3 linked regions of the Neorhizobium galegae bv. orientalis str. HAMBI 540 genome follow. The protein of the gene in region 1 interacts with the protein of each later gene in a pairwise test. Links are inferred from orthologs where the notes say so. Each region holds a gene or a part of one and is shown in the gene's direction. Other genes may lie near its edges. The genes, in order: rpe, eno and RG540_RS28080.

Evidence for each region.
Region 2: the proteins of rpe (region 1) and eno interact in binary tests that used the Escherichia coli proteins (3 or more experiments, as listed by UniProt). The link is inferred for Neorhizobium galegae bv. orientalis str. HAMBI 540 from one-to-one orthologs.
Region 3: the proteins of rpe (region 1) and RG540_RS28080 interact in binary tests that used the Escherichia coli proteins (3 or more experiments, as listed by UniProt). The link is inferred for Neorhizobium galegae bv. orientalis str. HAMBI 540 from one-to-one orthologs.

The regions. Positions count from the first base shown.
Region 1 is NZ_HG938353.1:1,689,800-1,699,309, reverse strand. What follows is about bases 6,522-9,510. They hold rpe (ribulose-phosphate 3-epimerase), read left to right. Parts: upstream 6,522-7,665; coding sequence 7,666-8,355; downstream 8,356-9,510. Other genes in these bases: purB (adenylosuccinate lyase), read left to right, coding at 9,176-9,510; RG540_RS08620 (DUF2259 domain-containing protein), read left to right, coding at 8,352-9,089; RG540_RS08630 (branched-chain amino acid ABC transporter substrate-binding protein), read left to right, coding at 6,532-7,605. Outside these bases: RG540_RS08675 (DEAD/DEAH box helicase), read left to right, coding at 1-17; RG540_RS08670 (NUDIX domain-containing protein), read left to right, coding at 25-438; RG540_RS08665 (TfoX/Sxy family protein), read right to left, coding at 620-946; RG540_RS08660 (NTP transferase domain-containing protein), read right to left, coding at 951-2,585; RG540_RS08655 (XdhC family protein), read right to left, coding at 2,590-3,285; RG540_RS08650 (XdhC family protein), read right to left, coding at 3,285-3,611; RG540_RS08645 (vWA domain-containing protein), read right to left, coding at 3,608-4,870; RG540_RS08640 (AAA family ATPase), read right to left, coding at 4,903-5,832; RG540_RS08635 (flavin reductase), read right to left, coding at 5,857-6,357. UniProt on the Escherichia coli protein: Catalyzes the reversible epimerization of D-ribulose 5-phosphate to D-xylulose 5-phosphate.
Region 2 is NZ_HG938353.1:1,533,126-1,542,475, forward strand. The notes cover bases 1-2,829. They hold eno (phosphopyruvate hydratase), read left to right. Parts: upstream 1-692; coding sequence 693-1,967; downstream 1,968-2,829. Other genes in these bases: kdsA (3-deoxy-8-phosphooctulonate synthase), read left to right, coding at 1-582; RG540_RS07870 (FtsB family cell division protein), read left to right, coding at 2,131-2,448; pdhA (pyruvate dehydrogenase (acetyl-transferring) E1 component subunit alpha), read left to right, coding at 2,643-2,829. In the rest of the region: more of pdhA, read left to right, coding at 2,830-3,713; RG540_RS07880 (pyruvate dehydrogenase complex E1 component subunit beta), read left to right, coding at 3,732-5,153; RG540_RS07885 (pyruvate dehydrogenase complex dihydrolipoamide acetyltransferase), read left to right, coding at 5,169-6,530; RG540_RS07890 (SGNH/GDSL hydrolase family protein), read left to right, coding at 6,592-7,230; lpdA (dihydrolipoyl dehydrogenase), read left to right, coding at 7,292-8,737; RG540_RS07900 (GlsB/YeaQ/YmgE family stress response membrane protein), read left to right, coding at 8,812-9,057; lipA (lipoyl synthase), read left to right, coding at 9,095-9,350. UniProt on the Escherichia coli protein: Catalyzes the reversible conversion of 2-phosphoglycerate (2-PG) into phosphoenolpyruvate (PEP). It is essential for the degradation of carbohydrates via glycolysis.
Region 3 is NZ_HG938354.1:1,150,449-1,159,884, reverse strand. The notes cover bases 4,109-7,023. They hold RG540_RS28080 (fructoselysine 6-kinase), read left to right. Parts: upstream 4,109-5,076; coding sequence 5,077-5,970; downstream 5,971-7,023. Other genes in these bases: RG540_RS28075 (ABC transporter ATP-binding protein), read left to right, coding at 5,982-7,023; RG540_RS28085 (SIS domain-containing protein), read left to right, coding at 4,109-4,943. In the rest of the region: RG540_RS28100 (LysR family transcriptional regulator), read right to left, coding at 1-80; RG540_RS28095 (hydantoinase/oxoprolinase family protein), read left to right, coding at 218-2,263; RG540_RS28090 (hydantoinase B/oxoprolinase family protein), read left to right, coding at 2,263-3,873; more of RG540_RS28085, read left to right, coding at 3,897-4,108; more of RG540_RS28075, read left to right, coding at 7,024-7,685; RG540_RS28070 (ABC transporter permease), read left to right, coding at 7,682-8,659; RG540_RS28065 (ABC transporter permease), read left to right, coding at 8,656-9,436. UniProt on the Escherichia coli protein: Catalyzes the ATP-dependent phosphorylation of fructoselysine to fructoselysine 6-phosphate. Functions in a fructoselysine degradation pathway that allows E.coli to grow on fructoselysine or psicoselysine.

The DNA.
Region 1 (9,510 bases):
ACGGCGGCAAGGCTTAAAACTTCCGTGCCCAGACCCGGCATTGATTTCCCGGGCGTCGGCGCCGGGCTTGTGATCCTGCGCGACGACGGCAAGGTTCTGCTTTGCCGTCGCCTGAAGGCGCCGGAAGCGGGCTTCTGGAACATTGTCGGCGGCAAGGTCGATCCGATGGAGCCTTCCTCGCAAGCCGCCCGCCGCGAGGCGGAAGAAGAGACCGGCCTGAAAATCGGCAGGGTTGAGCTTCTTTGTACGGCCGAAGAGATCATCGAGGCCGATGGGCAACACTGGGTCTCGCTGATCTACATAACCCGCGATTTTGCGGGTGAGCCTTCGCTCACGGAGCCAGATAAATTGTCGGACATCGGCTGGTTCGATCCTCATAACCCGCCTCAGCCGCTTTCGGCCTTTTCTGCCAGGGCCTTTTCATATCTCCCAAAATGAGTGCAAACGAAAACCGCTCCGGAGAACCGAAGCGGTCGACTTGATGAAATCATTTTGACAGAATTTCCGGATGCAAGCTTACCGAGAGATTCGGCGGCCGACGTCCCTCACTATGCGGTGGACGGTATGCGCTTCGCACCCTGTCGAGCAAGATGCGAAATCTAGCACTCAGGATCGAAGTTCAGGATTTGGCGTTGGCGCGCACCGCGGCCTCGAAAGCCAACCGCACCCATTTGCGCATCTCGTCGGGATCGTCGAAGGCTTCTTCCGGCACGGTCCAATAGGGCATCAGCACGGTTTTGCCCTTCTTTCCCTCATAAAACCATTGCCTGGCACCAGCGCCTTCGAACTCCGGTGAGCTCACCGCATCGGCCTTCAGCATGATCTCGCCGCGCAGGTCGATCGCGACGATCAATCCATCGTGATAGATGCCCTTGCCGCCGAACATGCGGCGGATCGAGACCGGGCCGAGCCCCTCAAACATTTCCTCGATGTCGGAATTGTCCATTCGCCTACCTTTTCAAAATCCCGCCGGCGGCCGTCACCGCCTCCGGCGTATCGACGTCCAGATGCGCGGCGGGACCTATATCCACGTCGATCACCGAAAGTCCGGAGTTTTCGATGATCCCCCGAGCTCCGACATCGCCTTCCAGCCTCAACACGGCATCGAAAGCGATCCGCGGCAGAATGATCGGGTTGCCGCGTTTTCCGTCCGAGACCGAACGGACCACGACCCCGCCGCCGGCCTGCCGGAAGGCGGCGATCAGCATGTTCAGATGCTCCGTCGTGACGCCCGGCATGTCGGCCAGCATGACCAGAATGCCGTCTTTCTGCGCCAGTTCCGAACTTGAGAAACCGGCAACCAGCGAGCTTGCCATGCCGGAGGCATAGTCCGGATTGAAGTGAGAACCGATGTCGAGGCCGGACAGCGCTATCTCGATCTCGTCGCGCCGATGACCGGTTACGGCGACGACGGGCGAGGCCTGCGACGACAGCAGCATGCCAGCGGTGCGGCGGACGAGTGGAATGCCCTCGAATTCGGCAAGCAGCTTGTGCGGCCCGTCCTTGCCCATGCGCCGCGCCTGGCCGGCAGCGAGCATCAAGGCACCGACCGACAGTGCCGCCGCCTTTTCCGGCGCCGCATCGCGCGGGCGGGGCCGGGTCGGAATTTCCATCAGCAGCCCCCCGACGCCCATGCCGGTGATATCGAAGGAAGTGGGCGTCTCACCGGCCATCAGCCGGTTCAGGACCCAGTCGAAACCGTTTTCCTTCGGCGAACGCGCACAACCCGGCGCACCCAGCACCGGGACATTGCCGATCCGCCCGAGAACCAAGAGATTGCCGGGGTCGACGGGCATGCCGACCTGATCGACCTCTCCGCCCGCGCGGCGGATGGCGGCGGGAATGACGTCGTCGCGATCGGCCACAGCCGAGGCTCCGAAGACGATAATCATAGCCGGCTCATTAGTTTCCCCCGGCCGAAGCTGCTGAAGAACCTCGGTAAGGCGTTCGGCGGAATGGGGAATGCGGATCTCTTTTATTAGCCGGCTACCAGATGGCGCAAGCCTCTGCTCCAGCAGCTTGGCGGTGCGATCCATGACCGATACTTTCAGCGAAGGAAGCTCGGTCGCGACCAGGGTCACCGCGCGGGGACTGAAGGCTTTCACCTCGAAGGCGACCGATTCTGCCAGCAGCGCCACGGCTTCAGCGACTTTCGCGCCGCCGACAGCGAGCGGGATGATCTTGACGGTCGCCGCCATGTCGCCGGCACGCACCGCTACATGGTCGGCAAGACAAGCAAGCGTGATTGCCGGATCGATGCGGTTCAGTGCGTCGATCACCCTCTTGTCGGCGACAAAAAGGCCATCCACCTTGGCATAGATGTTGACGCGACCCGTGGTCGCCTCTGAGAAACGGAGATTATCCGGCGCAATCGCATCTGCAATCGCCTGGGCCGCGTCGTCCTCCAGCATGTCGCCCGGATCGAGCTGCACCGCGACGACGGATCTGATGCCTTCTACCGAAAGCCGGGCGATGTCCTCCCGCGACAGCATGTGCCCTTTCGAGATGCGGCCGGCCGGCAGTCTGATACTGTGCGCAAGCACTACGCCTTCCGCCTCGTCGAGTTCGAACGTCCCGTATCTCATGGCGTCACCCAGCAGTGATGAGATCACGTCGGCGGAACGCCTGGACGATCTGGGCAAGCGTGGCGAGTGCGATCTCGGCTGGGCTCGCGGCCCCTATGTCGAGGCCGATCGGCGCGGCGATGCGGCTGATCTCGTTGTCGCTGCGGCCCATTTCCTTCAGCCGCTCCACCCGCTTCGCATGGGTTTTCCGGCTGCCGAGCGCGCCGACGTAAAAGCACCCAACCCGCAGCGCTTCGGAGAGCGGGAAATCATCGATCTTCGGATCATGGGTAACGGCCGCCAGTGCCGTATAGGCGTCGAGCGGGCGGTCCTTCAACACGTCTTCCGGCCAGTCGGCGATCAGATCGACCCCCTCGAAACGTTCCTCGGTCGCAAAAGCCGTCCGCGGATCGATGATCGTCAGGTCATATCCGGCGACCGGGGCCAGCCGGGCGAGCGCCTGGCTGATATGCACGGCGCCGATCACCACGATGCGCGGCGGCGGCAGGTGCACGTTGAGGAACAGCGACCGGCCTTCGACCTCGACCGTCCCCGCCTTGCCGCTGCGAAACACTTTTGCGGTTTCCTCCCCGAGCAAACCGAATACGGGTTCGCCCTCCAGGATGACCTGCACGTGGTCGCCGGCGAGGTCGGTTACAACCACGGCAGCCCTGCGCGAACGCCGGGCGGCGTTGAGCTTCGTCAGTGCTTCGAGCTGCATCAGCCGAGCCTTTCCACATAGACGCGGATCCGGCCGCCGCAGGACAGGCCGACCCGCCATGCGGTCTCGTCGGCAACGCCGAACTCCAGCATTTTCGGGGCGCCGCTCTCGATGACGTCAAGCGCCTCCGTGATAACAGCGCCTTCGACGCAGCCGCCGGAGACGGAGCCTTCGAAATTACCCTCGCCATCGATGACGAGATGGCTGCCTGTCGGGCGTGGCGCGGAGCCCCAGGTCTCGATCACCGTTGCGATCGCCACGTCACGGCCGGCCTGCTTCCAGCTCTCGGCGGCCAGCAGCGGGTCCAGAATTTCGGAAACAGTCATGCGACCCTCCTCATGTTCAAATAACGCCGCGGGTCCGCGGTCTTTGTATGGTCATCCGACAATGCAATCGCCAGATCGGCCAGCGATTGCAGATTGTGGACGGCACGAAACTCGTCCACATGCGGCAACATGGCGCGCACGCCACGCGCCCGTGCCTCGAAACCATCGAACCGCAACAGCGGGTTCAACCAGATCAGACGGCGGCAGGACCGGTGCAGCCTGTCCATTTCCTGCGCCAGCTCCTCGACACCCTCCCGCTCGAGGCCGTCGGTGATCAACAGCACGACAGCGCCCTGCCCCAGCACGCGGCGCGACCAGAGCCGGTTGAATTCGGCAAGCGTCGCACCGATCCGCGTGCCACCCGACCAGTCGCGCACCGCGTCCGTGCAGCCGGCCAGCGCTTCGTCCGGATCACGGCGGCGCATCTGGCGGGTGACGTTGGTCAGCCGAGTGCCGAACAGGAAGGTATGCACCCGGGTGCGCTTTTCCGTCAGCGCATGCAGAAAATGCAGAAAGATCCGGGTGTACTGGCTCATCGAGCCGGAAATATCGGCAAGCACCACGAGTGGTGGCGGCGCGGTCTTGCGCTCGCGAAACCGCGGCAGAATAAGATCGCCGCCGCTCTTCATCGCCTGGCGCATGGTGGCGCGCGGGTCGATCCTGGGCGGATGATTGAACGACCGGAATCGGCGTGTCGCCACCTTGTCCAGCGGCAGAGCGAGCTTGACCAGTTCACGCCGGGCTTCCGCCAGTTCGGCCGCGCTCATCTGGGCGAAATCCATGCGCTTGAGGATTTCGCCGGCAGAGGTCGTGAAGCGGGAGTCGACTTCGATCTCCGGCGGTTTCTTGCGGTTCGGGGTCTCCGGCTGGTCGGCGGTCAGCGCCTCGCTGACGCGTGTCGCACCGGCCTTCTGCTTTTCCCTTTCGCGATTATCGGCAGCCTTCGGCGACATCATCGCGATCATCTTGCCGACCAGATCGCGGGAGCGCCAGAACAGGCGAAACGCCTCGTCAAACACCGGCTGGTCCTCATGGCGCTTGACAAAAACGGCCGACAGCGCCGCATGGAACTCTTCGCGCGAACCGATGCCGATCGCGTCGACCGCGGCAATCGCGTCGGCGGCAGCGGCCGGCCCGGTCTTCAGCCCGGCGCGCCGCAGGACGCGGGAGAAATAGACGAGGTTGTCTGCAAGCCGCCCATCGCCGGGCCTCCCCGCGCCAAAGCCTCCAGCACCGGCCTGAACCGGGGGCGCGATCATTCCGTCTTCGCTGAAACCAGCCACCATGATCCCTACCCTGCTGCCAGAAATTCGGCCTTCACTTCGGAAAGCACCCGTTCGCCTTCTCCGCCTTTGATGCGGGCGATATCGTCCTGATATTTCAAGAGCGTGCCGAGCGTATCGGCGATCGTTTCCGGATCAAGCGCAATCCGGTCGAGCTCGGTCAGCGCCGTCGCCCAGTCGATGGTTTCGGCGACGCCGGGGTTCTTGAAGAGGTCCACCGTTCGCAGCTTCTGCACATAGGCGACCACCTGCCGCGACAGGGTTTCCGAGCATTGCGGCACCTTGCGGCGGATGATCTCCAGTTCCTGTGCCGCATCCGGATAATCGACCCAGTGATACAGGCAGCGCCGCTTCAGCGCGTCATGGATCTCGCGGGTGCGGTTGGTGGTGATGATGACGATCGGCGGTTCCTCGGCCTTGATCGTGCCCAGCTCGGGGATCGTCACCTGGAAGTCGGACAGCACTTCCAGGAGGAAGGCTTCGAAGGCTTCGTCGGTACGGTCGAGCTCGTCGATCAGGAAGACCGGCGCCGGACCACCCGGCTGGCCAAGCGCCTGCAGCACCGGCCGGCGGATCAGGTGGCGTTCGGAAAACAGATCCGCCTCGATGCGCGAGCGATCCTTGACGCCCGATGCCTCCGAAAGCCGGATATCCAGCATCTGGGCCGGATAGTTCCATTCGTAGACTGCCGAGGAGATATCGAGGCCTTCGTAACACTGCAGCCGGATCAGCGGCCGGTTCAAGGCCTTGGCCAGCGTCTTGGCGATCTCGGTCTTGCCGACCCCGGCTTCGCCTTCGAGGAAAAGCGGGCGTTTCATTTTCAGCGCCAGGAAAATCACCGTGCCGAGCGAGCGCCCGGCAAGATAGTCCTCGGCGCCTAAAAGCGCGATCGTTTCGTCAATCGAGGTCGGCAGAGCGCTTTTTGTTCCGTCAGGCATGACTACACCCTTTCAAACGGCGTTCTATAATGTGCGAAAGCCGCGATCCAGATAGATGAGCGAGGGGTTCGCCTCGCCGAAATGCATGGCCCTCACTTCGCCGAACATGACAAAATGGGTCGAAACCCGCTTGATGTCGGTCAACCGGCAATCGAAGCTGACGACGGCATCGGCAAGAACCGGGGCTCCGGTCATCAGTGTCTTCCAATCTCCGAGCGCGAATCGCTCGTCCGCCGGAACGCCGCTCAAGCCCGCAAATGCCGTCGCCAGCGACTGATGATGCGCCGCCAGCGAATTCAAAGCAAAGATGCCACTCTTCTCGAAGATGGCATTGCTGACGTTGCTGCCGTTCAGGCAGACGAGCACGGTCGGCGGATTGTCCGAGACCGAACACGCTGCCGTCACCGTCACGCCGCGCCGGACGCCTTCGAATTCCGTCGTCACAACCTGGACATGGCCAGCGTACCGCGCCATGCCGTTTCGGTAGTGGACGGGATCGAGGAGAGGCTGGTCCGTCAAAGGCATCTCTTGAAAGGCATCCAGGGACTGCCGTCAGTCCTGCATTACTCTTCGAGATATGGTGGCAAAAACTCTTGATGTCCACCGGACTTGCGGCTTTTTACTTGCAAAAGCCGATTCTCTTTGACGGCTGCGACCAGAAGGCTAAATGTCACTTCGAAGAAGAATCCCAGGGAAAACATGACAGCACGACGTTTCATCATCGCCGGACTGCTGGCTTCGTTTCTCGGATGCGGATCGGCATCGGCGGCAATGATCGGCGTCGTGGCGCCACGCTCCGGTCCATACGCACCGCTCGGCGCCCAGGTCTTCCAAGGCGCGCGCGCCGCAGCGGATGCGGCCGGCGATACCGTTGTCGAGATCGATGAAAGTTGCGATGAGAACGGTGGTGCTGCCGCTGCCAAAAACCTCACCGACGCAAAAGTGCCTGCCGCCATCGGCTTCCTCTGCGTCGAAACGCTTTCCACCGCATTGCCGCTGCTGAAGGCGGCCCAGATCCCGGCCATTACCATCTCTGTCCGCTCGAAGATCCTGATGGAAGACACGCTGCGCAATGGCTGGCCTTTCTTCCGCATGGCACCGGCCGAAGGCGACGAGGCGGAGAAACTGTCGGAAACCATTCTCAGCATCTGGAAGGCAGAGCCGATCGCGCTGGTCGAGGACGGCACGATCTACGGCCGCGAGCTTGCGAGCGCCATCCGCCAGCGTCTCGAACCGATGGGCATCACGCCGATCTTCACCGACACCTTCCGGCCTGGTCAGGAGCAGCAGGTGGCGCTGGTGCGTCGTCTCGCCAAGGCGGGCGCAAGCCATGTGTTCGTCGGCGGCGACCGCAACGACATGGCGATCATTGCTCGCGACGGCGCTTCGGAGAACATTCCGCTCACCCTGCTTGGCGGCGATAACTTGCGTGCAGCCAACCGTCCGGTGCCGCTGCGCGACGGCGTTTTAGCCGTTGCCCTTCCGGATTATGCCGCCCTGCCCTCCGCGGCGGCAGCCGTCGCAGCCCTGCGCGCAAAAAATATCGACGCGACCGGCTACATGTTGCCCGCTTATGCCGCGACCGAGCTGGTTCACCAGGCGGTGACTGCGGCGGCCGGCCAACCTTTGGCGCAGACGATCGGCAGCCGTTCCTTCAATACGGTGATCGGCCCGATTGCCTTCGATCGCGGTCATGAACTGAAGGATAATCCGTTCCGCCTGCTCGAATGGCGTGGATCGACGTTCACCCTGTCGCGTCCGGCGACCGAGTGACGTTGTTCCCGTGACGTCGCGATGTTAGAGGGACAGCCGACAACCGGAGATTTTCGACCCATGACCCTGGCCCCGCGCCTGCCGATCCGCATCGCCCCGTCCATTCTCGCTGCCGATTTTTCGAAGCTCGGCCAGGAAGTTTGCGATGCCGTCGAAGCGGGAGCCGAATGGGTCCATCTCGACGTGATGGACGGGCATTTCGTGCCGAACATCTCGTTCGGACCTGATGTGATCAAGTCGCTGAGGCCGTATACGACCGCCTTCTTCGACTGCCACCTGATGATCTCACCCGCCGATCCTTACCTCGAAGCCTTTGCCAAGGCCGGATGCGACGGCATCACTGTCCATGCTGAAGCCGGGCCGCACCTGCACCGCTCGCTTCAGACGATCCGCTCGCTCGGCAAGAAGGTCGGCGTCACGCTCAACCCGGCAACCCCGCTCTCGGCGATCGAGAACGTTCTCGACGACATCGACCTGATCCTGATCATGAGCGTCAATCCCGGCTTCGGGGGCCAAAAATTCATCCCAGCGATGGTCGACAAGATCCGCGCCGCCAGGACGATGGTCGGCGGCCGGCCGATCGAGCTAGAAGTCGACGGCGGCATTACCGCCGAGACGATCGGCGCGGCAACCGCTGCGGGCGCCAATGTCTTTGTTGCAGGATCTGCGGTTTACAAAGGCGATGGAATCGCGGCCTATCGTGAGAATATCGCGCGGCTGAAAGCTGCGGCGGAGGACGGACGCAGATGATGTCAGGCTTGCGATCTTCGGTTCCGGCATTTGCGGCGATAATGTTCGCCGGTTCCACATCGGCTGCCGATATCGCGAGCGTCCGCCCGATCGGCTTTTCTTCCGACGGCGCCGTTTTCGCCTTCGAGGAATACGGTATCCAGGACGGATCCGGTTTTCCCTATGCCAATATCTTCGCGCTCGACCTCAACAAGGATACCTACCTGCCGGGTACGCCGTTCCGGGTCCGGCTGGAAGAAGACGGGGCGACGATCGCCAAGGCCCGCTGGCAGGTCCACAATGACGCAGATGTGATGGTCGAAACTCACGAGCTTGCCAATCATCCGGGTGAACTCGTCGCCTTCAATCCGATCACCGAGATCGGCACCGACCCGCATCAGCTCCGCTATCGCAGCGTGCCGGCCCTGCCTCCTGTCGGAGAAGCCAATACGCTTGTTCTCGAGGAGGTCCCCCAGCCTCTCGATCCGCAATGCGAGGGCATAGTCGAAAAGACGGTCTCGCTGCGCCTGCGCTTCACCGAACGGAACGGAAAACCGGTCGATGACATGGTCCACGAAGACCAGCGCATTCCCGCCTCACGCGGCTGCGTCACCGGGTACCGGCTCGCCGGCGTCGTCACCGGCTCATCGCTCGAAGGTGCTCCGGTCGAAGTCGCGTTGGTCATGGTCCTCAGCGCCGGTTTCGAGGGTCAGAACGGACGCTGGATCGCCGTTCCGGTCAAGACGACGCCCTGATCTCGTTTGATCGTTCTCAAAAACTTGAGCTTCGCCGCGCTTCTTGCTACAGCGCAGCCGACACTCGTGAAGGAAACGACAAACCCATGATCTCCCGTTACTCGCGGCCCGATATGGTGGCCATCTGGTCGCCCGAAACCAAGTTCCGCATCTGGTTCGAGATCGAGGCGCATGCCTGCGATGCGCTTGCGGCGATCGGGGTGATCCCGAAATCGGCAGCGGAGACGATCTGGGAAAAGGGCGGCAGCGCCACATTCGATGTCGCGCGCATCGACGAGATCGAGGCCGTCACCAAGCATGACGTCATCGCCTTCCTGACCCATCTTGCCGAATTCGTCGGTCCGGACAGTCGCTTCATCCACCAGGGGATGACGTCTTCCGACGTGCTCGACACCTGCTTCAGCGTGCAGCTGGTGCGCGC
Region 2 (9,350 bases), 160 kb from region 1 along the record:
GACCTGAAGCAGGAGTTCGGCTTTCCGGTTCTGACCGACATTCATACGGAAGAACAATGCGCTGTCGTCGCAAAGACGGTGGACATCCTGCAGATCCCGGCTTTCCTGTCACGCCAGACGGACCTGCTTGTCGCCGCTGCCAAGACCGGCCGCGTCATCAACGTTAAGAAGGGCCAGTTCCTGGCGCCCTGGGATATGAAGAACGTACTCGGCAAAATCACCGCGAGCGGCAATCCCAACGTATTGCTGTGCGAACGCGGCGCGTCCTTCGGCTACAACACACTCGTTTCCGACATGCGTTCATTGCCGATCATGGCGTCCATGGGCGCACCGGTGATCTTCGATGCGACGCATTCTGTGCAGCAGCCTGGCGGGCAGGGAGGCTCCACCGGAGGAGACCGCAGCATGGTGCCGGTCCTTGCACGGGCAGCGGTTGCCGTCGGCATTGCGGGCTTGTTCATCGAAACTCACGAGGATCCGGACAACGCTCCGTCGGATGGCCCGAACATGGTGCATCTGAAGAACATGCCGCAGCTCCTCGAAAAGCTGCTCGCCCTCGACGCCGTCGCCAAGGCGGCCTGAGCGCGCCCACAAAAAGCACGCAAACTGCTTCGATTGTAATTTTCGTGTCATTGATTATGAGACATTTTCAGTGACCTCGTGACGTCAAGTCCAAACCCAGGGAGAGACCCTTGACCGCCATCACCGATATCATCGCCCGCGAAATTCTCGACAGCCGCGGCAATCCGACCGTTGAGGTGGATGTCTATCTGGAAGACGGTTCGATGGGCCGTGCGGCCGTTCCGTCGGGCGCCTCCACCGGCGCACATGAAGCCGTCGAGCTGCGTGACGGCGGCAAGCGCTATCACGGCAAGGGCGTCGAAAAGGCGGTCGAAGCCGTCAACACCGAGATCTTCGATGCGATCGGCGGTTTCGATGCAGAGAGCCAGATCCATATCGACAAGACCATGATTGCGCTCGACGGCACGCCGAACAAGTCGCGCCTCGGCGCCAATGCCATCCTCGGCGTCTCGCTCGCCGTTGCAAAGGCTGCCGCCGAGACCTCGGGCCTGCCGCTCTACCGTTATGTCGGCGGTCCGAATGCGCATGTCCTGCCGGTTCCGATGATGAACATCATCAACGGCGGCGCTCATGCCGACAATCCGATCGACTTCCAGGAATTCATGATCATGCCGGTCGGCGCCGACACGCTGAAGGACGCCGTGCGCATGGGCTCGGAGATCTTCCACGTCCTGCGGAAGGAACTGGCGGCCCAGGGCCACAACACCAATGTCGGCGACGAAGGCGGTTTCGCACCGGGCCTGAAGAGCGCTCCGGAAGCCCTCGATTTCATCATGAAGTCGGTCGAGAAGGCCGGCTACACCCCAGGCGACGACGTCTGCCTGGCGCTCGACTGCGCCTCGACCGAGTTCTTCAAGAACGGCAAGTACGAGATGGAAGGCGAGGGCCGCACGCTCGAGCCGGAAGCCATGGCCGATTACCTCGCCGAGCTTGCAGCCAAATATCCGATCATTTCGATTGAAGACGGCATGGCCGAAGACGATTGGGCCGGCTGGAAGTACCTGACCGACAAGATCGGCGCCAAGTGCCAGCTCGTCGGCGACGATTTGTTCGTCACCAACTCGTCGCGCCTGCGCGATGGCATCAGGCAGGGCGTCGCCAATTCGATCCTCGTCAAGGTCAATCAGATCGGCTCGCTGTCGGAAACGCTCGATGCCGTCGAGACTGCCCACAAGGCGGCCTACACCGCCGTCATGTCGCACCGCTCGGGCGAAACCGAAGACTCGACGATCGCCGACCTCGCCGTCGCCACCAATTGCGGACAGATCAAGACCGGCTCGCTGTCGCGCTCCGACCGGCTTGCCAAGTACAACCAGCTTATCCGCATCGAGGAAATGCTCGGTCCGCAGGCCGTTTATGCCGGCCGCAGCGTCCTGAAGGCCTGACAGCCTCCTAGGTTCGACATTTTCATGGAAGCCCGCGCCGAAAGACGCGGGCTTTTTTCGGACTCGATTCTGGTCAACGATTGCTTAAGCAAGTTCTGCGAATTTGAAGCTCTGTTTCGGATCGATTTGAGATCCCGTAAGCGTGGCAAGGCGTTAGAGCGGTATGTGGACAAAGCATCATAAGAAAAGAAAATTCGGCCGTTTTGTTCTTCCCGCCATCACAGTCGCGTTTCTTTGCTACTTCGGCTATCATTCCATCCACGGCGATCTCGGCTTGATCGCCACGGAGGAATTCGAACGTCAGCGGCAGGCGCGTGCAGGCGAGCTCGCAAAGTTGACCGCACGGCGCGAGACGCTGGAGCGGCAGGTTCAGCTGATGAGCGATGGTTCGCTTGACAAGGATATGCTGGACGAGATCGCCCGTTATCAGCTGAATGTCTCGCGCGGCGACGAAATCGTCATCTTCAACAACTACTTCTAAATTAACCGAAATCCAGTTAATTTCATATTTCTGTAACCTTTTCATCGTGTTGCGCGGAATGTGAGCCATGCGTTTATGGCATTGCTGGGGCAGCTTTTCTTGCCTATGGTACGGCCCGACACCAGAGTGGGAATCTGGCGATACACGTCAGGGCGTAATCTCGCTCTCAACGCAGAACTCAAAGGGAGGGATGAATGGCGCCGACAAAAACCGCGTCTGTATCCGGCCGCAAACCAGCGGCAAAGTCTGCAATCAAATCAGCCTCGAAATCCTCCGCCAAGGAGTTTACGGGTAAGAACACCCCGGATTTCGGCAAGGATCAGGATCTTCACGCCTATCGTGAGATGCTGATGATCCGCCGTTTCGAGGAAAAGGCCGGCCAGCTCTACGGCATGGGCTTCATCGGTGGTTTCTGTCACCTCTATATCGGCCAGGAAGCTGTCGTCGTCGGCATGCAGATGGCGCAGCAGGAGGGTGACCAGGTTATTACCGCCTATCGCGACCATGGGCATATGCTGGCAACCGGCATGAGCGCGCGTGGCGTCATGGCCGAGCTCACCGGACGCAAGGGCGGCTATTCCCGAGGGAAGGGCGGCTCGATGCACATGTTCTCCAAGGAAAAGAATTTCTACGGCGGCCACGGCATCGTCGGCGCCCAGGTTTCGCTCGGAACCGGTCTCGCCTTCGCCAACAGGTATCGTGGTAATGACAGCGTCTCGGTCGCCTATTTCGGCGATGGCGCGGCCAACCAGGGCCAGGTCTACGAGAGCTTCAACATGGCGGCCCTCTGGAAGCTGCCGATCGTCTATATCGTCGAGAACAACCGTTATGCGATGGGCACCTCGACGGCCCGTGCGACGGCGCAGTCGAACTACTCGCTGCGTGGTTCCGGCTTCGGTATTCCGGGCATCCAGGTCGACGGCATGGACGTTCGCGCCGTGAAGGCCGCCGGCGACGAGGCGCTCGAGCACTGCCGCTCCGGCAAGGGCCCGATCATTCTCGAAATGCTCACCTACCGTTATCGCGGCCACTCCATGTCCGACCCGGCGAAATATCGCTCCAAGGACGAGGTGCAGAAGATGCGTTCCGAGCACGACCCGATCGAGCAGGTGCGCCTGCGCCTGATCGAAAAGGGCTGGGCCACCGAGGACGAGCTGAAAGCGATCGACAAGGATATCCGCGACGTCGTTTCGGATAGCGCCGATTTCGCCCAGGCCGATCCGGAGCCGGATCCGTCCGAGCTCTACACCGACATTCTGCTCTGATCGCGGGGAGGGAACCCAATGCCAATCGATATCCTGATGCCCGCCCTTTCTCCGACCATGGAGGAAGGCACGCTCAGCAAGTGGCTGAAAAAAGAGGGTGACAAGGTCACCTCCGGCGACGTGATCGCCGAAATCGAGACCGACAAGGCGACCATGGAAGTGGAAGCCGTCGATGAAGGCGTGATCGGCAAGCTGCTGATCGAGGCCGGCACCGAAAACGTCAAGGTCAACACCAAGATCGCCGTGCTCCTGCAAGATGGCGAGAGCGTTGATTCGATCGGGTCTTCGGCTCCTGCCAAAGAAGCCCCGAAGGCTGACGCGGATACGCCGGCTGCAACGTCCGACGCCGCAGGCGGCAAGGCCCGCGAAGCAACGGAAGAGACGCCTGCTGCCGCCTCGGTCCCGGCCCAGCCGAAGGTCGAGGCCGCTGCCGACCCGGATATTCCGGCCGGCACCGAAATGGTCATGACCACCGTTCGCGAAGCACTGCGCGACGCGATGGCCGAAGAAATGCGCCGCGACGAGAACGTCTTCGTCATGGGTGAGGAAGTCGCCGAATACCAGGGCGCCTACAAGATCACCCAAGGGTTGCTGCAGGAATTCGGTGCTCGCCGCGTCGTCGATACCCCGATCACCGAACACGGCTTTGCCGGCGTCGGCGTCGGTGCCGCAATGGCGGGCCTGAAGCCGATCGTCGAGTTCATGACCTTCAACTTCGCCATGCAGGCGATCGACCAGATCATCAACTCGGCCGCCAAGACGCTCTACATGTCGGGTGGCCAGATGGGTGCGCCGATCGTGTTCCGCGGCCCGAACGGTGCCGCCGCCCGCGTCGGCGCCCAGCACAGCCAGGATTATGCCGCATGGTATAGCCAGATCCCGGGTCTCAAGGTCGTCATGCCGTACACCGCAGCCGACGCGAAGGGTCTCCTGAAAGCGGCCATCCGCGATCCGAACCCGGTTATCTTCCTCGAAAACGAAATCCTCTACGGCCACCAGTTCGAGGTGCCGAAGCTCGACGATTTCGTCCTGCCGATCGGCAAGGCCCGCATCCACAAAAAGGGCAAGGACGTTACCATCGTGTCCTTCGGCATCGGCATGACCTATTCCCTCAAGGCAATCGCCGAGTTGGAAAAGGAAGGCATCGACGTCGAACTGATCGACCTTCGCACCATCCGTCCGATGGATCTGCCGACTGTCATCGAATCGGTCAAGAAGACCGGCCGCCTAGTCACCGTCGAGGAAGGGTATCCGCAGTCGTCGGTCGGCACCGAAATCGCCACCCGCGTCATGCAGCAGGCCTTCGATTATCTCGACGCGCCGATCCTGACGATCGCCGGCAAGGACGTTCCGATGCCTTATGCGGCCAATCTCGAAAAGCTGGCGCTGCCGAATGTCGGCGAAGTCGTCCAGGCGGTGAAAACCGTCTGCTACAAATAAGGGGAGGATGTTTCGATGCCGATCAACATCACCATGCCTGCCCTTTCCCCGACCATGGAAGAGGGCAATCTTTCCAAGTGGTTGGTCAAGGAAGGCGACAAGGTCAAGTCGGGCGACGTGCTCGCCGAGATCGAGACCGACAAGGCGACCATGGAAGTCGAATCCGTCGATGAGGGCACAGTTGCCAAGCTCGTCGTTGCGGCCGGTACCGAAGGCGTCAAGGTCAATGCCCTGATCGCCATTCTTGCCGCCGACGGCGAGGATGTCTCGGCTGCCGCCTCTTCGGGCGGTGGTGCATCTCCGGCTCCGAAGGCCGAGGCTGCACCCGCTCCGAAGGCGGAAGCCGCTCCGGCTCCGAAGGCGTCCGAACCGGCGCCTGCTGTCGCGACACCGGCTCCGGCTGCTGCTCCGGCATCGTCGTCCGGCGCAAAGACCTTCTCGTCTCCACTCGCCCGTCGCCTCGCAAAGGAAGCCGGCCTCGATCTTTCGGCCGTTTCCGGCTCCGGCCCGCACGGCCGTGTCGTCAAGGCCGATATCGAAAAGGCAGTTGCCTCCGGCGGCGCAAAGGCTACTCCGGCTGCTGCTCAGCAAACTGCCGGCGCACCGGCTCCGGCGATCGCCAAGGGTCCGGCAGACGATACCGTCCTGAAGCTTTTCCCCGAGGGTTCGTACGAGCTTCTGCCGCATGACGGCATGCGCAAGACGATCGCCTCGCGCCTTACCGAGTCGAGCCAGACGGTTCCCTCCTACTTCGTCTCGATGGATTGCGAGCTCGATGCGCTGATGAAACTGCGTGCCGAGATCAACAAGTCTTCGCCGATGAAGAAGACCGACAAGGGCGATGTTCCCGCCTTCAAGCTGTCGGTCAACGACTTCATCATCAAGGCGATGGCGCTCGCTTTGCGCGATGTCCCGATGGCGAATGCTTCCTGGACCTCGACGGCCCGCGTGCTGCACAAACATGCAGACGTCGGCGTGGCCGTATCCATCCCCGACGGCCTGATCACCCCGATCGTGCGCAAGGCAGAAACGAAGACGCTGTCCGTCATCTCCAACGAGGTGAAGGATCTTGCGAGACGCGCCCGCGACAAGAAGCTGAAGCCGGAAGAGTACCAGGGCGGCACGACCTCCGTGTCCAACCTCGGCATGTTCGGCGTCTCCAACTTCACCTCGATCGTCAACCTGCCGCAGGCCTCGATCGTCTCGATCGGCGCAGGCGTCGAGAAGCCGATCGTCAAGAACGGCGAAATCAAGGTGGGCACGGTGATGACCGCAACCTTCGCCTTCGACCACCGTGTCATCGACGGCGCGCTCGGTGCGGAACTCGCGTCCGCCTTCAAGCGCTACATCGAAAACCCGATGGCGATGCTGGTGTAAACGGTTTTCTCTCGCCCTTGCGGAGAGGTATCCGCAAGGGAGGGGAAGCGGAGACATATCCATGAAAACCGTTCTGTGCTTCGGCGACTCGCTCACCTGGGGTTTCGATCCTGAAGGACCGGGCCGGCATGCGTTCGAGGACCGTTGGTCGAGCGTCCTCGGAGCTGCGCTCGGTTCCGACGTCACCGTCATCGCCGAGGGGCTGAACGGCCGCACGACGGGTTACGCCGATCACCTTGCCGACTGCGACCGCAACGGCGTCACGAACCTGCCGACTGTGCTGCATACCCACATGCCGCTCGATCTGGTGATCATCATGCTCGGCACCAACGACATGAAGCCGATGATCGCCGGCACTGCCCATGCGGCGCGTGCCGGCATTCAGCGTCTGGTGGGGCTGATCCGTCACCACGAATATTCGTTCGACTACGACGCGCCGGATATCCTGATCGTTTCGCCGCCGCCGCTCTGCGAGACCGCCGACCCGATTTTTTCGGCGATCTTCAAGGGCGGCGTCGAGCAGTCTTCCATGCTCGCCTCGCTTTATCGGGACCTCGCCGACGACCTCGGCTGCGGTTTCTTCGATGCGGGATCGGTGGCGAAAACGACGCCGATCGACGGCGTGCATCTCGATGCAGAAAATACCCGCGCGATCGGACGCGGCCTTGAGCCGATCGTCCGGATGATGCTGGGTATCTAGAACAAGATTTCCCGAGGCGGGCCGCTTGGAGCTGGCCCCCCAATGAGAAGGCAGGAAAGCAATGGCTCAATCCTACGACGTCATCGTCATCGGTTCCGGTCCCGGCGGTTATATCGCCGCCATCCGGGCATCCCAGCTCGGGCTGAAAGTCGCCGTCGTCGAGCGCGAGCACCTCGCCGGCATCTGCTCCAACTGGGGCTGCATTCCGACCAAGGCGCTTCTGCGCTCGGCCGACGTGATGCACACCGCGACCCATGCGAAGGACTACGGCCTGACGCTGGAAGGCACGATCAAGCCGGACGTCAAGGCGATCGTCGACCGCTCGCGCGGCATCGCCCACCGCATGAACAACGGCGTCGGTTTCCTGTTCAAGAAGAACAAGGTCGACATCATCTGGGGTGAGGCGAAGCTTACCAAGCCCGGCGAGATCGTCGTTTCCAAGACCACCAAGAAACCGGTCGAGCCGATCGGCCCGATCCCGAAGAATACGCTCGGCGAGGGCACCTACACCGCCAAACACATCATCATTGCGACAGGTGCCCGTCCGCGCGCGCTGCCCGGCATCGAGCCGGATGGCAAGCTGATCTGGACCTATTTCGAGGCGATGAAGCCGGAAGAGATGCCGAAGTCGCTGCTGGTCATGGGCTCGGGCGCCATCGGCATCGAATTCGCGAGCTTCTATCGCACCATGGGCGTCGAGGTCACCGTCGTCGAGATCATGAGCCAGGTCATGCCAGTCGAGGACGCGGACATCTCGGCGCTTGCCAAGAAGCAGTTCGAGCGCCAGGGCATGAAGATCCTGCTTGAAGCCAAGGTTGCCAAGGTCGTGAAGGGCGCCAACTCGGTCACCGCGACGATCGAGCTGAAGGACGGCAAGACGCAGGAGATCACCGCCGACCGGATGATCTCGGCCGTCGGCGTCCAGGCCAATATCGAAGGCATCGGCCTCGAGGCGCTCGGCGTGAAGACCGACCGCGGCTTCCTCGTCATCGACGGCTACGGCAAGACCAACGTGCCCGGCCTCTATGCGATCGGCGACGTCGCCGGTCCGCCGCTGCTCGCCCACAAGGCCGAGCACGAAGCGGTCATCTGCGTCGAAAAGATCGCCGGCCTGCCGAATGTCCATCCGATGGACAAGCTGAAGATCCCGGGCTGCACCTATTGCAACCCTCAGGTCGCCTCCGTCGGCCTCACCGAAGCCAAGGCCAAGGCCGAAGGCCGCGACATCCGCGTCGGCCGCTTCCCGTTCGTCGCCAACGGCAAGGCGATCGCGCTCGGCGAGGACCAGGGCCTCGTCAAGACCATCTTCGACAAAAAGACCGGCGAACTGATCGGCGCCCACATGGTTGGCGCCGAAGTCACCGAACTGATCCAGGGCTTCGTCGTCGCCATGAACCTGGAGACGACGGAAGAGGAACTGATGCACACCATCTTCCCGCATCCGACCATTTCCGAGACGATGAAGGAAAGCGTGCTCGACGCCTACGGCCGGGCGCTGAATGCCTGACGAGATCGCCCTGCCGGGGATTGTTCCACGGCCGGGCGCCGCCCATATGAGTGTCTCTGGAACGGGAGCGTAGCATGCAGGTAGGTTGGATTGCGGCGATCATCATCGGCGGCCTGGCGGGTTGGCTCGCCGGCAAGCTGATGGACGTCCGTTTCGGCATTTTCATGAACATCGTCATCGGTATCGTCGGCGCGGTGCTGGCCAACGGCATCTTCAACTGGTTCAACATCCATGTTGCAGACGGATGGCTGGGTTACCTGGTTGCAGGTTTCATCGGCTCCTGCATTTTGCTATTTCTTGCCAAACTCGTCAGGCGCTGACGAACCCCGCGATACAGGCGGTTGAAAGCAGGTTCTTATGGTCACCATTCTCGACACGATCGCATCCGGCGATGAAAAGCGCGTCCGTCATCCGGAAAAGGCCCACCGGCCGGATCAGGAAGTCATGCGCAAGCCCGAATGGATACGCGTCCGGGCGCCGGTCTCCAAGGGCTACCAAGAAACCCGCGCGATCGTGAAGGAAAACAAGCTGGTGACGGTCTGCGAGGAAGCGGGCTGCCCCAATATCGGCGAGTGCTGGGACAAGAAGCACGCCACCTTCATGATCATGGGCG
Region 3 (9,436 bases), on another replicon or contig:
ACAAGCGCGGCCTCCGTGACGGAGCCTGTTTTCATGAAGGCGGCCAGGGTGTCGAGATGGCGCAACTTGATCCGGCGCATGATATCTCCAGGGTATTCCAAAATTGAATGGAAAGCTCGAATAATTGAATTTTACAAGATGCGCCATGCCTTTCTAGATTGCTGGTCATTACAGGACAGGCGGAAGCGGAAGCCGACGCCCAAGCACGAAGATCATCATGGGCAACATCAGGGTTGGCATCGATGTCGGCGGGACCTTCACGGATTTCACCGTACTCGACGACGAAACGGGCGGCATGCGCCACTTCAAGGTGTCCTCGACACCGCATGATCCTTCCGAGGCAATCGAGATCGGCATCGCCAGCTTCGAAGGACGCGGCCTGAGAGCCTCCGACGTCGTCCATTTCGGTCATGGCACGACGGTTGCCACGAACATGGTCATCGAGCGTCGCGGCGGCAAGACTGGCCTCCTCACCACCGAAGGATTCCGGGACGTTCTGGAAATCGGTCGCCAGACCCGCCCCGACCTGTTCGACATGAGCGTCCGCAAGCCCGATCCGCTGGTCGTGCGGCCGTTGCGCCTTGAGGTCGCCGAGCGCCTCGGTCCAGACGGCGAAGTCATCGTTCCTCTCGATGAAGCCGGCGTGGAAGACGCCGCAAAACGTTTCAGGGCAGAGGGCGTCGAAGCCATCGCCATCGGGTTTCTGCATTCGTATCGCAATGCCGCTCACGAACGGCGCGCAGCCGAGATTGTCCGCAAGCATCTGCCGGATGTCTTCGTCAGCCTGTCGAGCGACGTATTGCCGGAGTTCCGCGAATACGAGCGCATCTCCACCACGGTGATGAACGCCTATCTGATGCCACGCATGGACGGTTATCTCGACCGCTTCATGAAACGGTCGCGCCAGGCCGGCATCGATGCCAAGCCTTATACCATCCATTCCAATGGCGGCTTGATGTCCACCGAGACGGCGCGCAACTATCCGGTGCGGACCTGTCTGTCGGGTCCCGCGGCCGGTGTCGTTGGTGCAGCACTCGTCGGCAAGGCGGCATCCTTTCCCGACATCATTACCTATGACGTGGGCGGCACCTCGACTGACGTCGCTCTCATCGCTGGCGGCAAGCCCGCCTATTCGGCCGACCGCGACGTGGCCGGCTATTCCATCCGTTGCGCGATGGTGGATGTCAGCGTCATCGGGGCAGGCGGCGGCTCCATCGCATGGCTTGACGATGCCGGCGGCCTGAAGGTCGGCCCGCAGAGCGCGGCGGCGGTTCCGGGCCCGGCCGCTTACGGCAAGGGCGGAACGGATGCAACGATCACGGATGCCAATATCGTCCTGCAGCGCCTGAACCCGATTGCGCTGCTTGATGGCGCCATGCCGGTCGATCGCGAGGCGGCGCTGAGTGCGATCAGCGCGGTGGCCGGAAAGATCGGCCGCAGCGTCGAAGATACCGCCTGGGGCATCATTCGGATCGCCGTCGCCAACATGGCGCGCGCCATTCGCGCGGTGTCGATGGACAAGGGCCACGATCTCAAGCAGTTCGCGCTGATGGCCTTCGGCGGCGCAGGCCCCCTGCATGCCTCGCTGGTTGCTGCCGAAACCGGTCTCGACACGGTCATCATCCCGGAATCGCCCGGCACCATGTGCGCCCGCGGCGTTCTCCTTTCCGACGTCACCCGCGATTTCGTCTCCACTCAGATCAAGCGGGCACGGGGCGAAGGCTGGACCGAGATCACGACAGCCGTCGCAGGTCTTGAAAGGCGGGCCAGGGAATGGCTCGAGGCGGAGACCATCCCCGACGACAAGCGCGCGTTGCAGCACGTCGCCGAAGCGCGCTATGCGGGCCAGAACCACGAAATTCGTGTCGAAGGCATCCTGTCGAGCGCGGAGGATTTCGCGGCTCGTTTCGCCGAAGCCCACCGCGTTGTCTACGGTTATGCACTGGACAATCATCCGGTCGAGATCGTCAACCTGCGTGTCCAGGCGATCGGCCACGCCGGCCGGCCGCTGCAGACGGTCGAAAGCGCTTCCGGCACCATGGCGGATGCCAGGGTTGGCGAGCGCGATGTGTATGTCGGCCCCGAAGGCGGCTGGAAAACTGTGCCAGTCTACAAGCGTGCGCTGATGCCGCAGGGGGAAAAATTCGCCGGCCCAGCCATTATCGAGGAACTCACCTCGACCGCCTATGTGCTTCCCGACCAGACCGGCGTCGTCGACGCCTATGGCAACATCATCCTCAGCTTTGTGAAGGACCGCGCGTGATGCAGCAGCACGTCAACCCCCCGCGCGAGTTCGACGCCATCGAAATGGAGGTCTACTCCAACCGGTTCATGTCGATCACAGACGAGATGGGGCTCAGCCTCGTTCGGTCGTCCTTCTCCACCAACATCAAGGAACGCAAGGACTGCTCCGTTGGCCTGTTCGATGGTAGAGGGCGCCTGGTCGTCCAGGCATCGCACATTCCGGTGCATCTGGGGTCGCTGCAGGGCGGCGTAGCCGCCGTACTCGAGAACTACAAGCCCGAGGACATCAAGCCGGGCGATGCGTTCATCTGCAACGATCCCTATCTGGCGGGCGGCTCGCATACGCCGGATATCTCCATCCTCACGCCCGTCTTTTATCAAGGCCGCCTTTGCTTCTTCGCCGCCAATCTGGGTCACCATTCCGACGTCGGAGGCGGCGTGCCCGGCTCCTGCGATCCGAGCCAGACCAGCATCTTTGCCGAAGGCCTGCGTATTCCCGTGCTGAAGATCGCGCGCGAGGGCGTGCTCGATGAGCAGATCGTCAAACTCATCAGCACCAACAGCCGCGATCCGCTGGAGCGCATCCTCGATCTCAAGGTGCAGATAGCCACCAACGAAATCGGGCAGCGGAAGCTCGTGGCCCTTGCCGACCAATTCGGCATCGCCACGGTCGAGACGGCGATCGAGGACCTGATCGCCTATTCGGAAAGCCGGCTGCGCAAGCGCATCAAGGAAATGCCTGACGGCATCTACAAAGGCGAAGCCTTCATCGACGGCGATGGCGTTGGTTTCGATCCCTGCCGTATCCGGGTCGCCATCAAAGTGGAAGGCGAGGGGATCACCTTCGACTTCACAGGCACCGACAGTCAGGCGCGAGGCGCGGTCAACATTCCCAAGACCGCCCTCGACGCCACCTGCTACTACACCATCAAGGCGCTTCTGGACCCGTCGCTTCCGCCGAATGAAGGCATGGCGTTGCCAGTCTCCATCATTGCCGAGGAGGGCACGCTGGTGCGGCCGAAGTTTCCCGCCGCCGTCGGTATCCGCTCGACCAGTTGCCAGCGCGTGGTCCGTGCCATCTTCCAGGCCTTCGCCGACGTTCTGCCCCGGGAAAAGGTATTCGCCTCTTCCGCCGACATGAACGCGACGATGATCTTTTTCGGCCCGCACAAGACCCGCGAGGGCAGCTTCGTCTATCTCGAAACGGTGGGTGGCGGTGCCGGCGCGAGCCTTGATCATGACGGCATGAATGGCATTCAGGTTCACATTACCAACACGTCGAACCTGCCGGCCGAGGCACTCGAGATCGAATATCCGCTGATGGTCCGTCGTTATGCGCTGGCCGACGGGTCGGGCGGCGAGGGGCACACCACGGGCGGCATGGGCATCGTCCGCGAGGTCGTCGCCATGACGGATGGCATACGCGCCAACGCTTCCTGCGAGGGACTGCGTACTCCAGCCGACGGGGTCTTCGGCGGCGGACAGGGCGAGGTTGCGCGGCTGAAATTCGGCACTGCCGACGGCACTGTGACCGAATACGACATCTCGATCACCAATATCCTCATGAACCGTGGCGACAGCCTGTTCCTGCAAACGCCGGGCGGCGGCGGCTTCGGTCGCGCGTCCTGAACTGATTGGAGAATAAAACTATCATGGCTCTCGAAAACCTGACGCCAAGCGACGAAGAGATCAAGTCTGCCCCGAACCCGAATTACCTCGAAGGTGACTATCTGAAGGGCGTCCTGGAAATGACCTTCCGCGACGGCAACCCGCTGGCCGAAAAGCTGGTGGAGGACATCTTCTCTTCGCGTGAAATCGACACCGTCTATCTGGTCGGCGCCGGCGGCTCGAATTCCTACATCGAACCGATCAAGTACATCCTCGACAAGTATTGCGACCTGCGCATCGAGCGTATCAACTCGACCGAGTTCGAAACGCGCCGCCCGAAGCCTGTCAACGAGAAGGCTGTCGTGCTTCTCACCTCGCATAACGGCGAGACCGAAGACACCGTGGTTGCCGCCCGCTGGGCCAAGACCACCGGCGCGGTTACCGTTGCGCTCACCTCCGGCCACGAAAGCGGTCTGGCAAAGATCTGCGACTACCTTCTGCCCTACAGCAAGGAGCTGCCGGGCATGCCGAAGACGATGATCGCTTATCTTTTCGCCGCCTACCTGCTAAAGCACCTCGGCAACCCGGTCGGTACGCAACTGGTGCGTGACCTCGAAGCGATGCCGGCCAAGCTGCACGACATCAAGGATGCCGAGCGCGAGCGTGGCATGGAGCTCGCCCGCCGTTACAAGGACGAGAACATCTACTACGTGCTCTCCAGCGGTATCCTCTCGGGTCTCAATTACCAGTATTCGATCTGCATCTTCAACGAAATGTTATGGCTTGATGCATCCGACATCCATTCGGGCGAATTTCGCCATGGTCCGTTCGAAGTTGCCGATCCGGAGATGGCCTATGTCTTCCTCATGGACAATGGCGAAAACCGCAAGATCGACCAGCGCGCGCTGAAGTTCACCCGCCGCGTCACCGACAAGATCATCACGTTCGACGCCGGCCGCTATGAAAACGTCTCAGCCCTGCTGTCGCCCTTCGTGATCGGCGTCACCTGGTACTGGTTTGCCCACACGCTGTCGGTATTGCGCGAACATCCGCTGTCCGTTCGCCGCTACATGTGGAAGGTCGACTACTGATGATCAGGCGCCCGCCCGCATGGCTGTTTCTGCCTCGCGCGCGTTCATCGCGGTTCGGCACGGCATCGCCTCCGCGCGCGGGCGGTTTCTCCGTCGCGCTCCATGTCTTGCATGAAAAGAAGGCGGCCGAAAAATGATCACCCCCGATACGTCTTTCAACACGTTCAAGGTGCTCGGGCTCGGCGATAACGTTGTCGACCGCTATCTCAACACCGGCAAGATGTATCCTGGCGGAAACGCCCTGAACTTTGCTGTCTATGCCAAGATGCTTGGAGCCGATGCGGCATTTCTGGGTACTTTCGGCACGGATGCCGCGGCGCGGCATGTTCGGGCCACGCTTGAAGCGCTTTGCGTGCCGGCAACGCACAGCCGTATTATCGACGGCGAAAACGGCCATGCGGATGTGCGTGTCGTCGACGGAAACCGGGAATTCGTGTTCTCCAACAAGGGAGGCGTCGCCCGGGAAAACCCGTTCGCGCCAGGCCAAGGCGACATCGACTACCTCTCCGCCTTCGCACTGGTGCACACGAGTTGCTACAGTCACCTCAACCAGCATCTCGCGGTGCTGAAGAGTGGCAGCCGTCTGCTGTCCTATGATTTCTCCTATCGCTGGCAGGTCGAGGACCTGATCGCGCCGGTGACGCCGCACCTCGATTTCGCGGCCCTGTCGGCCGGCGATGTCGGGCGCGACCGTGCATTGGAAGTCCTGCGCGAGGCCGTCGGGCATGGTTGCGGCCTGGCGCTCGCAACGCTCGGGCCAGAGGGCGCTGTTGCCTATAACGGAAAGGACGTCGTGTCCGTTGCGCCCGTACCCACCGATGTCGTCGACACGCTTGGTGCAGGCGATGCATTCATCACCGCGACGCTGCTAACGCTGGCTGCCCGTGGCTGGAAGCGCGGCGAGCATGTGGGGCCGCAGGCCATCCAAGCCGCGATGGAAAAGGGCTCGCAGTTTGCCGCCGAGATTTGCCGGATCGAGGGCGCGTTCGGCTATCCGGCACCCATCCACTCGCAAGTCACGGCTTGATCGGAGGCGCGATGCTGGAAGTCAGGAACCTCTCGATTGCTTTCAAGACCCGCGACGGACTGAAGTCCGCGGTGCGCAATATCGACTTCACCATCGGGCCGGGCGAAATACTCGGTCTGGTTGGGGAGAGCGGTAGCGGCAAGACGATCACCTCGCTTGCGGTGATGGGCTTGCTCCCGCCGAATGCGGTGGTCACGAGCGGCGAGGTTCTGGTCGACGGCATCGACATGCTTCAACTCGGACCGGTTGAACTGCGCAAGCTGCGCGGCAGGCATATTGCGATGATCTTCCAGGATCCGATGGCATCGCTCGACCCGATCTTCACCTGCGGCGACCAGATCATCGAGGCGATCCGGCTTCACGAAACGGTTGGCAAGGCGCAGGCGCGCCAGAAGGCGATAGAACTTCTTGAGAAGGTCAGGATTCCTGATCCCGAGCGCGCCATGCGTGCCTATCCGCACGAGCTTTCCGGCGGCCAATGTCAACGCATCATGATCGCCATGGCGGTCGCCTGCAAACCCCGCATCATCATTGCCGACGAACCGACCACGGCGCTCGACGTGACCGTGCAGAAACAGGTTCTTGACCTGTTGCGCGGCCTTAACGAGGAGGTGGGGGCAGCTATCCTGCTGATCACGCATGACCTTGGCGTTATCTACGAAGTCGCGGACCGGGTCGTGGTCATGTATTCCGGGGACAGGATAGAGGAGGCGACCACCGCCGATCTCTTCAATAATCCCAAGAGCAGTTATGCCAAGGCACTGATAGACTCGATGCCGACGCCCGGCGGCCAGCATGACCGCCTGCCAGTGATCGAGCGCGACGCGCTTGGCAACGTTTTCAGCGTCCGACCCGAACCGCGCATCCGTTCGAGCAATGTCGCGGCGGCATCGGACGCGAACGTTGCGCCGCTGCTCGAGATCAGGGATCTCGTCAAGTCCTACTGGATCAAGCCTGCACCGCTTGCGGTGCCGGTCGAAATGCGTGCTGTGGACCGTGTCAGCCTGAGCATCGCACCGCGCTCGACACTTGGGCTGGTTGGCGAATCCGGTTGCGGTAAAAGCACCCTTTCGCGCGCCGTCATGCGGCTCTATCGCCCCGACGCCGGCGAAATCCTGTTCAAGGGACGAGATATCGCCAGACTTTCGGAAGGCGAGATGCGGCCGTTCCGACGTGAGCTCGCCATGGTCTTCCAGAACCCTTATGGCTCCCTCAATCCGCGCCAGACCGTCGCCGAGCTTGTCGAAGCGCCGTTGGTCATCTTCGGGGAAGGCACCGCGTCCGTGCGTCGCCGCCGCGTCGCGGGCCTGCTCGATGCGGTCGGTCTGCCGGCCGCGGCGGCGGCGAAATATCCTCATGAATTTTCTGGCGGACAAAGACAGCGGATTGCCATTGCCCGGGCCCTTGCACTCAATCCTTCGCTCGTGATCTGCGATGAGGCTGTCTCGGCCCTCGACGTTTCCGTACAGGCGCAGGTGCTCAACCTGCTCAAGGATCTGCAGGTGGAGTTCGACCTGACCTACCTCTTCATTTCCCACGACCTTTCCGTGGTCGAACATATCAGTGACACGGTCGCCGTCATGCAGAAGGGCCGCATCGTCGAATACGGGTCGGCGAAAGCAATCTTCGCCAATCCGAAGGAAGCCTATACCCGGATGCTGCTCGATGCGGTGCCGACCATCGGTTCGGACCGTGTCGGAAAGGGGGTTGCATGAACGCCTCTATTGCCGGAGCTTTGCTGCTCGTTGGGCGAAAGCTGCTGACGGCCTTTATCCAGCTGCTGGTAATCGCCACTCTGATCTTCTCGGTCATGTACATCATGCCGGGTGATCCGGTGCTGCTATTGCTCGGCGCCGACAGCAATCCCTCGCCTGAAGCCGTTGCCTCCATGCGCAGCCAGCTTGGCCTGGACCAGCCGGTCATGTCGCAGTATTTCGTCTGGCTGTGGAAGGCGCTGCATCTTGATTTCGGGACGTCGCTCGCCAACGGCTATCCGGTTTCGCGATATGTGCTTTCCAACCTGCCGCGCACGCTGGAACTGGCTTTCGCGGCGATCATCATCGCGACGCTGATCGGCGTCCCGCTCGGCATTGCCGCTGCCCTCAAACGCGGCAGTCTGCGCGATACGATCCTGACGTCCGTCGCCACGATCGGGATTTCAGTGCCTGTCTACATCCTGGGCACGATGCTGGTTCTGTTCTTCAGCCTGAAACTCGGTTGGTTGCCTGCCAGCGGCTATACGGACATTTCGCGCAACGCATTTGAGCATTTCCGCAAGCTCACCCTCCCGGCCTTGGCACTCGGATTCGGCCTTGCCGCCTCGATCGCACGCATGACGCGCTCGTCGATGCTGGAAATCCTTGGACGGGATTTCGTGCGGGCGCTACGGGCGAAGGGCATGTCGGAGCGACGCATCATCTGGCAGCACGTGCTGCGCAATGCGGCAATCCCGATCGTCACCATCATCGGGCTGCAGCTCGGCAACCTGATGGGCGGTACGGTGCTCGTCGAAGCGATGTTCAATTGGCCGGGGCTCAGCACCCTGCTGGTGGGCGCGGTATCGGCCCGCAACTATCCGCTGGTCCAGGGCGCGATGCTTGCCATCGCTGCGCTTTTCATCTGCATCAATCTGCTGGTCGAACTGCTGTATAGCCTGCTCGACCCGCGCATCAGGAGGAAACGCACGTGACCTCCCGCACCCTTGGCGTCGCTCGCAGTCAGCCGGCATTCGTCGCAAGTCTTGCCGTATTGGCGATCGTCCTTCTGATGGCGATCTTCGGCGGCTGGCTCGCGCCCCACGACCCATTCATGCTCAACCCGCAGGCCGTCAACCAGAGCAGCTCCGCCAGCCACTGGCTGGGAACCGACGAATTCGGCCGCGATCTGCTGAGCCGCCTTCTTATCGGCATCCGTCCGACCCTCATGGTAGCGCTTGGCGCCACGGTGATCGCCGCCGTGTTCGGTAGCCTCCTTGGAATTGCCGGTGCCTACGGACGTTCGTGGCTGTCCTTTCTGATCATGCGCGCCGTCGACATCATGTTGAGCTTTCCGCCAATTCTGCTTGCGTTGCTCGCGGTCGGGTTCTGGGAAAGCGGCGTTCTCAGCCTGACCGTCGTGATCGGTGTGCTCTATATCCCGCACTTTGCCCGTGTCGCTCATTCTGCCACGCTTCAGGTGGCACGCCAGGAGTTCATGGAAGCCGAGCATGCCATGGGGGCCTCGGTGCGGCGTGTCGTCTTCACGGCGATCCTGCCGAACATCCTGTCGCCGCTGGTCGTCCAGGCGACGTTGACGGTAGCCGCGGCCATTCTCCTCGAATCGGGCCTGAGCTTCCTTGGCCTCGGCATTGTGCCGCCGGAGCCGTCCTGGGGCCAGATGATCGGGACCGCCCGCGGCTATCTCGGCCAGAACCCGATGTATGTCATCTGGCCATCCCTTCTTCTCGCGCTGACAGTGCTCGCCATCA